Regions from separate parts of the Streptomyces tirandamycinicus genome, predicted to be linked through region 1. Evidence: predicted binding sites of a transcription regulator. Region 1 holds the regulator's gene; the other holds the start of a gene.
What was found. The regulator HspR, encoded in region 1, represses chaperone genes until heat shock. The targets are predictions, from matches to a motif close to TTGAGNNNNNNNNNCTCAA.
Positions count from the first base shown of each region.

Region 1 (4,099 bases):
TACGCGGAGGAGGACCACCGCCGCCGCGAGGCCGCCGAGACCCGGAACCAGGCCGAGCAGCTCGTCTACCAGACCGAGAAGTTCCTCAAGGACAACGAGGACAAGGTCCCCGGTGACGTCAAGACCGAGGTCGAGACGGCGGTGACCGAGCTCAAGGAGAAGCTGAAGGGCGAGGACACCACGGAGATCCGCACCGCCACCGAGAAGGTCGCGGCCGTCTCCCAGAAGCTCGGCCAGGCCATGTACGCCGACGCCCAGGCCCAGCAGGCCGCGGGCGGCGGGGACGCCGGGGCCTCCCAGGCGAAGGCCGACGACGACGTCGTCGACGCCGAGATCGTCGACGACGAGAAGGACCAGAAGGGTGGCGCTGCCCGATGACGGAGGAGACCCCGGGTTTCGAGGAGAAGCCCGACGTCCCCTCCGGCGCCACTCCCGATGACGCGGCGCAGGCCGCCGCCCCCTCCGCGGAGGAGGGGGCGGCCCAGGCCGGGGACGCAGCACAGACGGCCCGCACGGCCGCCGACGCGGGCCTGACCGCCCAGCTCGACCAGGTCCGGACCGCGCTGAACGAGCGCACGATGGACCTGCAGCGGCTGCAGGCCGAGTACCAGAACTACCGTCGCCGGGTGGAGCGGGACCGGATCACGGTCAAGGAGATCGCGGTCGCGCAGCTCCTGACCGAGCTCCTGCCCGTCCTCGACGACATCGGCCGGGCCCGTGAGCACGGCGAACTGGTCGGCGGCTTCAAGTCGGTGGCCGAATCGCTGGAGACCGTCGCCGCCAAGATGGGGCTGCAGCAGTTCGGCAAGGAGGGCGAGCCCTTCGACCCGACGGTCCACGAGGCCCTGATGCACAGCTACGCGCCGGACGTCACCGAGACGACCTGCGTGGCGATCCTGCAGCCGGGCTACCGGATCGGGGAGCGGACCATCCGGCCCGCGCGGGTCGCGGTGGCCGAGCCGCAGCCGGGGGCCCAGCCCAAGGAGCAGGCGGCGGAGCCGGCGACGGACGAGGAGAGCGGTGGCCCGGACGAGGGCTGACGCGGACGGCGGGTACCGGAAGGAGGGACGTCGATGAGCACGAAGGACTTCGTCGAGAAGGACTACTACAAGGTTCTCGGCGTCCCCAAGGACGCCACCGACGCGGAGATCAAGAAGGCGTACCGGAAGCTCGCGCGCGAGAACCACCCGGACGCCAACAAGGGCGACGCGAAGGCCGAGGAGCGCTTCAAGGAGATCTCCGAGGCCAACGACGTACTCGGCGACCCCAAGCGGCGCAAGGAGTACGACGAGGCGCGGGCGCTCTTCGGCAACGGTGGGTTCCGGGCCGGTCCCGGAGCCGGAGGAACGTTCAACTTCGACCTGGGCGACCTCTTCGGGGGCGCCCAGGCCCCGGGCGGTGCCGGCGGTGCCGGCGGCTTCGGCGGCGGACTCGGGGACGTCTTCGGCGGCCTGTTCAACCGCGGCGCCGGCGCCGGCGCCCGCACCCAGCCGCGCCGCGGCCAGGACGTCGAGTCCGAGGTGACGCTCAGCTTCACCGAGGCGGTGGACGGGGCCACGGTCCCGCTGCGGATGTCCAGCCAGCAGCCCTGCAAGGCCTGTTCGGGCACCGGCGACAAGAACGGCACGCCCCGGGTGTGCCCGACCTGCGTCGGCACCGGCCAGGTCTCGCGCGGCGGCAGCGGGTCCTTCTCGCTGACCGACCCGTGCGTGGACTGCAAGGGCCGCGGGCTGATCGCCGAGAACCCCTGCGAGGTCTGCCACGGCAGCGGCCGCGCCAAGTCGTCCCGGACCATGCAGGTCCGCATCCCCGCCGGGGTGAGCGACGGGCAGCGGATCCGGCTGCGCGGCAAGGGCGCACCGGGCGAGCGCGGCGGCCCGGCCGGCGATCTGTACGTGGTGGTCCACGTCGGTGAGCACCCGGTCTTCGGGCGCAAGGGCGACAATCTCACCGTCACGGTGCCGGTCTCCTTCGCGGAGGCCGCGCTCGGCGGCGAGGTGCGGGTGCCCACGCTCGGCGGGCCTCCGGTCACCCTGAAACTGCCCGCGGGCACGCCGAACGGGCGTACGATGCGGGCCCGCGGCAAGGGCGCCGTGCGCAAGGACGGCACCCGGGGCGATCTGCTCGTCACCGTGGAGGTCGCGGTGCCCGTGGAACTCGGCGACGAGGCCCGCGAGGCACTGGAGGCGTACCGCAAGGCGACTGAGGGCCACGACCCGCGGGCAGAACTGTTCCAGGCTGCGAAGGGAGCATGACGCGATGGACGGCCGACGTCGACAGCCCGGATTCGGTGGCAGGGCCTACGAGCTGACCGAGGAGACCCCGGTGTACGTCATCTCGGTGGCGGCCCAGCTCTCCGGACTGCACCCGCAGACCCTCCGGCAGTACGACCGCCTCGGCCTGGTCTCCCCGGACCGCACGGCGGGGCGCGGCCGGCGCTACTCGGCCCGGGACATCGAACTGCTCCGCCAGGTCCAGTCCCTGTCCCAGGACGAGGGCATCAACCTGGCCGGCATCAAGCGCATCATCGAGCTGGAGAACCAGGTGGCGGCCCTGCAGGCGAAGGTCGCGGAGCTGTCCGCGGCGGTCGAGGGCGCCGCACTGGCGATGCAGCAGCGCGAGGCCCAGGTGCACGCGTCGTACCGGCGCGACCTGGTGCCCTACCAGGACGTGCAGCAGACGGGCGCGTTGGTGGTGTGGCGGCCGAAGCGGGACGGCTGAGCTCCCGCCGGGCCGACGGCACGACGGACCGCGGCGAGGGGGCCGGGAGGTGCGCACCTCCCGGCCCCCTCGCCGCGGTCCGCCGGTGCCTGCCGGTGCCTGCCGGGGTTCGTGAGTGGCCGTCGGTGCTCGTCAGGGTTCGGCGGTGCTCGCCGGTGCTCGCCGGTGCTTGTCGGGGTTCATCAGGTTCATCAGGTTCATCAGGGCTCGCCGGTTTCAGGCGGTGCCCGTCGGCGGACGGCGGGGGCACACCCGCGGCACACCCGCGGCTGACTTGTGGCGTGCCCGCGGGACCGGCCCCTGGTCAGTGATCGTGCTCCAGGATCCCGGAGCGGGCGATGAGGTAGCCGAGCTGGGCGCGTGAGCCGCTGCCGAGGGCGGAGGCCAGCTTGGCGATATGGGCCCGGCAGGTGCGGACGTTCATCCCGAGGCGCCGGGCTATCGCCTCGTCCACGTGTCCCTCGACGAGCAGTTTGGCGATGGAGCGCTGGACTCCGCTGATGCCGTCCAGTTCGGGGGCGTAGGAGACGATCTGGTCGTCCCAGGGGACGCCGTGGAGCCAGAACTGCTCGAAGACCCCGACGAGATACTGCACCAGACCCTCGTGGCGCAGCTCCAGGGCGACCCTGCGGTCGCTGCGCGCCGGGATGAAGGCCACCTTGCGGTCGACCACGATGAGCCGGTCGATGATCTCCTCGAGGGTGCGGACCTCCGAGCCGTAGGGGGCCACCCGTTCCACGTAGGCCATGGTGGCCGGGTGGTGGCGTGCCGTGTGCTGGTACAGCGTGCGCATCGAGACGCCCCGGTCCACGAGCATCGAGACGCGCCGCAGCCCCTCCTGGAGGGTCGCGGGCCGGCGGCCGCTGCCGGGCTGCACCGTCAGCAGCTCCTCCTGGCACTCGGCGATGACACGGTCCAGCGTCGCGTTGATCAGGTTCAGCCCCTCGAGCACGGTGATGGCGTCGGTCGTGGAGGGATCGTGTGCGTTCAGCGCCATGAACGGCTCGAACGACTCCGCGAGTGAGATGGTGAGCCGTCTCCGCTCCTGGATCTCCCGCTCGATGGGATGCATCAACTGGTGCAGGGCGATGGACGGTGGCACCGGACGGAGCCACTCCGTGTCGTCGGGGTCGGGGCGCAGCATGCCCAGGTCCATGAGGCACGGTGCGTCGGTCACCTCCGACCGCGCTATGCGGCCACTGCGCAGAGCGGACGCATACAGCTTTTTCCCGGCCTCGCACAGCTCGTCGTGACTGTGCTTATCTCCCCCATTGCCCTGTTTCGCCTGCATTTGCACCCCCCTCAGGGTCCTGAATTACAGGAACATGATGCCTGGCCTCGCTGGTGAAGGCGTTCGGAGTGGGCCATCGTCTTAATC
Region 1 covers NZ_CP029188.1:1,221,366-1,225,464, forward strand. Annotated here, with positions in the region: gene dnaK (molecular chaperone DnaK) at 1-378, shown strand, start outside; gene grpE (nucleotide exchange factor GrpE) at 375-1,040, shown strand; gene dnaJ (molecular chaperone DnaJ) at 1,074-2,255, shown strand; gene DDW44_RS05340 (heat shock protein transcriptional repressor HspR) at 2,260-2,721, shown strand; gene DDW44_RS05345 (helix-turn-helix transcriptional regulator) at 3,026-4,012, opposite strand.

Region 2 (4,099 bases), 3.4 Mb from region 1:
GGGTCGGCCAGCGACGCCTCGACGTAGAGGACGTCGCCCCCGGCGCCGGTGACCGCGAGCCCCGTCGCCACGCCCGGCACCGCGGTACGGCGCTCCGCCGGGTCCTGGGCGGACTCGGGCACATGGTGCGGCCGGCCGATCAGCGCGCGCAGGTCGCCGTCGCCGACGGTGAACGGCAGCTCCCGCCGGCCCAGTTCGTGCTGGGCCGCGACCTTGCGGAGCAGTCTGGCGATCGCGCGCTCCAGGTTCCGCACGCCCGCCTCCCGGGTGTACTCGCCCGCCAGCCTGCGCAGCGCGGACTCCTCGAGGGTCACCTCGCCCGGCTCCAGACCGGCCCGCTCCAGCTGGCGCGGGAGCAGGTGGTCCCGGGCGATGACGACCTTCTCGTCCTCGGTGTAGCCGTCGAGCCTGACCAGTTCCATGCGGTCGAGCAGCGCCTCCGGAATGGCTTCCAGGACGTTGGCCGTCGCCAGGAAGACCACGTCCGACAGATCGAGCTCGACCTCCAGGTAGTGGTCGCGGAACGTGTGGTTCTGGGCCGGGTCCAGGACTTCGAGCAGCGCCGCCGCGGGGTCGCCCCGGAAGTCGGAGCCCACCTTGTCGATCTCGTCGAGGAGGACCACCGGGTTCATGGTCCCGGCCTCCTTGACGGCGCGGACGATCCGGCCGGGCAGCGCGCCGACGTAGGTCCGCCGGTGACCGCGGATCTCCGCCTCGTCCCGGACGCCGCCCAGCGCGACACGGACGAACCTGCGCCCCATCGCGTGCGCGACGGACTCGCCGAGCGAGGTCTTGCCGACACCGGGCGGGCCGACGAGGGCGAGGACCGCGCCGCCGCGGCGGCCGCCGACCACGCCGAGGCCCCGGTCGGAACGCCGCTTGCGGACCGCGAGGTACTCGGTGATCCGTTCCTTCACGTCGTCCAGGCCCGCGTGCTCGGCGTCCAGGACGGCCTTGGCCCCGCGGATGTCGTAGGCGTCCTCGGTGCGTTCGTTCCAGGGCAGTTCGAGGACGGTGTCGAGCCAGGTGCGGATCCAGGAGCCCTCGGGGTTTTGGTCGCCGGCGCGCTCCAGCTTGTCGACCTCCTTGAGCGCGGCCTCGCGGACCTTCTCCGGGAGGTCGGCGGACTCGACCCGGGCGCGGTAGTCGTCGGACTCCTCTCCGTCGGACTCGCCGTGGAGCTCGCGCAGTTCCTTGCGGACCGCGTCGAGCTGGCGGCGCAGCAGGAACTCGCGCTGCTGCTTGTCGACGCCCTCCTGGACGTCCTTGGCGATCGACTCGGCCACGTCCTGTTCGGCGAGGTGCTCGCGGAGCTGTTCGGTGGCGAGCCTGAGCCGGGCGGCCGGGTCGCTGGTCTCCAGCAGCTCGACCTTCTGCGCGGTGGACAGGAAGGGCGAGTAGCCGGCGTTGTCGGCGAGCGCCGCCACGTCGTCGATCTGCTGGACGCGGTCCACGACCTGCCACGCCCCGCGCTTGCGCAGCCAGCTGGTGGCGAGGGCCTTGTACTCCTTGACGAGTTCCGTGACCGAACCGGGCAGCGGGTCGGGCAGGGCCTCGTCGATGAGGGTGCCGTGGATCCAGAGGGCGGCGCCGGGACCGGTCGTACCGGCGCCGACGCGTACCCGGCTGTGACCGCGGATGAGGGCGCCGGGGTCTCCGTCGGAGAGCCGCCCGACCTGCTCGACGGTGCCGAGCACACCGGTCGCGGCGTAGGTGCCGTCGATCCGGGGGACGAGCAGCACCCGCGGCTTCCCGGGCTCCGCTCGTGCTGCTGCCTGGGCGGCTTCCACCGCGGCCCGTACGTCGTTGTCGGACAGGTCGAGCGGCACCACCATTCCGGGCAGCACGACCTCGTCGTCGAGCGGAAGCACAGGCAGGGTGAGCGGTGTGGGCGTCGAAGCCATGATCTCCCCTTCGGCAGTCAAGTTGAGTTACATCGACTCAATGCAAAGGGTGTCCCCGATGTTCCCGGGGTGGTGTTCGCTGTGAGCGATCCCCCTCGTCACGTCCGCGACGACAGGTGCACCGGCCGGGCGGCGGGTTCATCGACCACGTGGACGGCCTCGGCCACACCGGCGAGACCTCGGTCACACCGGCGGGACCCCGGTCACACCGGCGAGGCCGCGGTGCCACGCCACGACCACGGGTCCACGCCGAGGCCACGGTCAGCGGGGCCGGCTCCCCGGCCAGGGTCTCCGGCCGGGCCTGCGGCCGGTTCTCCGGCAGGGCTCTCCGGCCGGGGTCTGCGGCCCGGTTCTCCGGCGGCACGGCGACGACTCTCCCCCGTGGCGCCGCGCGCCCACCGCCGGGGCCGCGCAACACCGACCGGACCGCGGAACACCGCCGGGGCCGCGCAACACCGACCGGACCCCGGAACACCGCCGGGGCCGCGCAACAGCCCGTAATCTGAGGGTCCATGGACCCCCTCAGCCACGCCACCGGCCCCCGGACCCTCGACCGGCGGGAAGGACCGTACGGCGAGGTGGTCCTGCGCGAACGCCGCGGCCCCGACGGGGAGATCCACGAGATCATCGCCAACGGCTGCTTCCTGATGGACACATCGGACGGCCGCTCGGAGCGGCTGCTCATGGACGCCGCGTACGCGGCCCTCGCCGGCCGCCCGGACCCGTCCGTGCTGATCGGCGGGCTGGGAGTCGGCTTCTCCCTGGCCCGCGCGGCCGCCGAACCCGGCTGGTCCCGGATCGCCGTCGCCGAACGGGAGCAGGCGATCATCGACTGGCACACCACGGGCCCGTTGAGGCACCTCTCCGCCGCGGCACTCGCCGATCCGCGCACCACCGTCCTGCACACGGACCTGGTGGCGCATCTCCACAGCACCTCGGACACGTACGACGCGCTCTGCGTCGACATCGACAACGGCCCCGACTGGACCGTCACCGAGGGCAACGGCGGCCTCTACGCACCGGACGGACTGAGGGCCTGCGCGCGGTGCCTGAACCCCGGCGGGGTGCTCGCCGTCTGGTCGGCACAGCCCTCCCGGACATTCGAGCAGACGTTGCGGAATGCCGGATTCAGCGGGGTAAGAACCGAAGAGGTCGTGGTTGCCCGAGGCGTACCCGACGTGGTCCACCTGGCAGTTCGCCCTGCGTAGCCGGGACCTGCTCGGTGCCTTTACGCTGCCTACCTGACACACCGATCTACACGCAGCTCGCAGTGCGCGACAGGGGCGGGGCGATGGAGCAGACACACACCAGCAGCAACGGCGCGGCGGTGCACCCGACCGGAAGCGCCCAGCGCCGGGTGCTGGTCGTCGAGGACGACACCACCATCGTCGACGCCATCTCGGCCCGTCTGCGCGCCGAGGGCTTCCTGGTCCAGACCGCGGCCGACGGCCCGTCGGCCGTGGACGCGGCCGAGGCCTGGCAGCCGGACCTGATGGTCCTCGACGTGATGCTGCCCGGCTTCGACGGTCTCGAGGTGTGCCGCCGGGTCCAGGCGCAGCGCCCGGTCCCGGTACTGATGCTCACCGCGCGTGACGACGAGACCGACATGCTGGTCGGGCTCGGCGTGGGCGCCGACGACTACATGACGAAGCCGTTCTCGATGCGCGAGCTGGCCGCCCGGGTGCACGTGCTGCTGCGCCGGGTGGAGCGCGCCGCGCTGGCCGCGGTGACACCGCGCAGCGGGATCCTGCGCCTCGGCGAGCTGGAGATCGACCACGCCCAGCGGCGCGTACGGGTCAGGAACGAGGACGTGCACCTGACACCGACCGAGTTCGACCTGCTGGTCTGCCTGGCCAACACGCCGCGCGCGGTCCTCTCCCGCGAGCAGCTCCTCGCGGAGGTCTGGGACTGGGCGGACGCCTCCGGCACCCGCACGGTCGACAGCCACATCAAGGCGCTGCGGCGCAAGATCGGCGCCGAGCGGATCCGCACGGTCCACGGCGTCGGGTACGCCCTGGAGACCCCGGCGCCATGACCCGGCGGAGCCGGCCCCGCTCCCGGCTGGGCGCGGTGGAGATCTCGATCAAGACCAAGCTCGGTGCGCTGGTGGTCATGGCGGTGCTGATCACGACCGGGCTGGCGCTGGTCGCCTTCCGCACCGGGGCGGAGCTGCGCTACATCACGGTCTTCGCGAT
Region 2 covers NZ_CP029188.1:4,652,537-4,656,635, reverse strand. Annotated here, with positions in the region: gene lon (endopeptidase La) at 1-1,904, opposite strand, end outside; gene DDW44_RS20700 (spermidine synthase family protein) at 2,417-3,112, shown strand; gene DDW44_RS20695 (response regulator transcription factor) at 3,196-3,939, shown strand; gene DDW44_RS20690 (HAMP domain-containing sensor histidine kinase) at 3,936-4,099, shown strand, end outside.
Region 2: a site for HspR is predicted at 1,927-1,945, ahead of lon (endopeptidase La). Genes of this name have one in related genera too.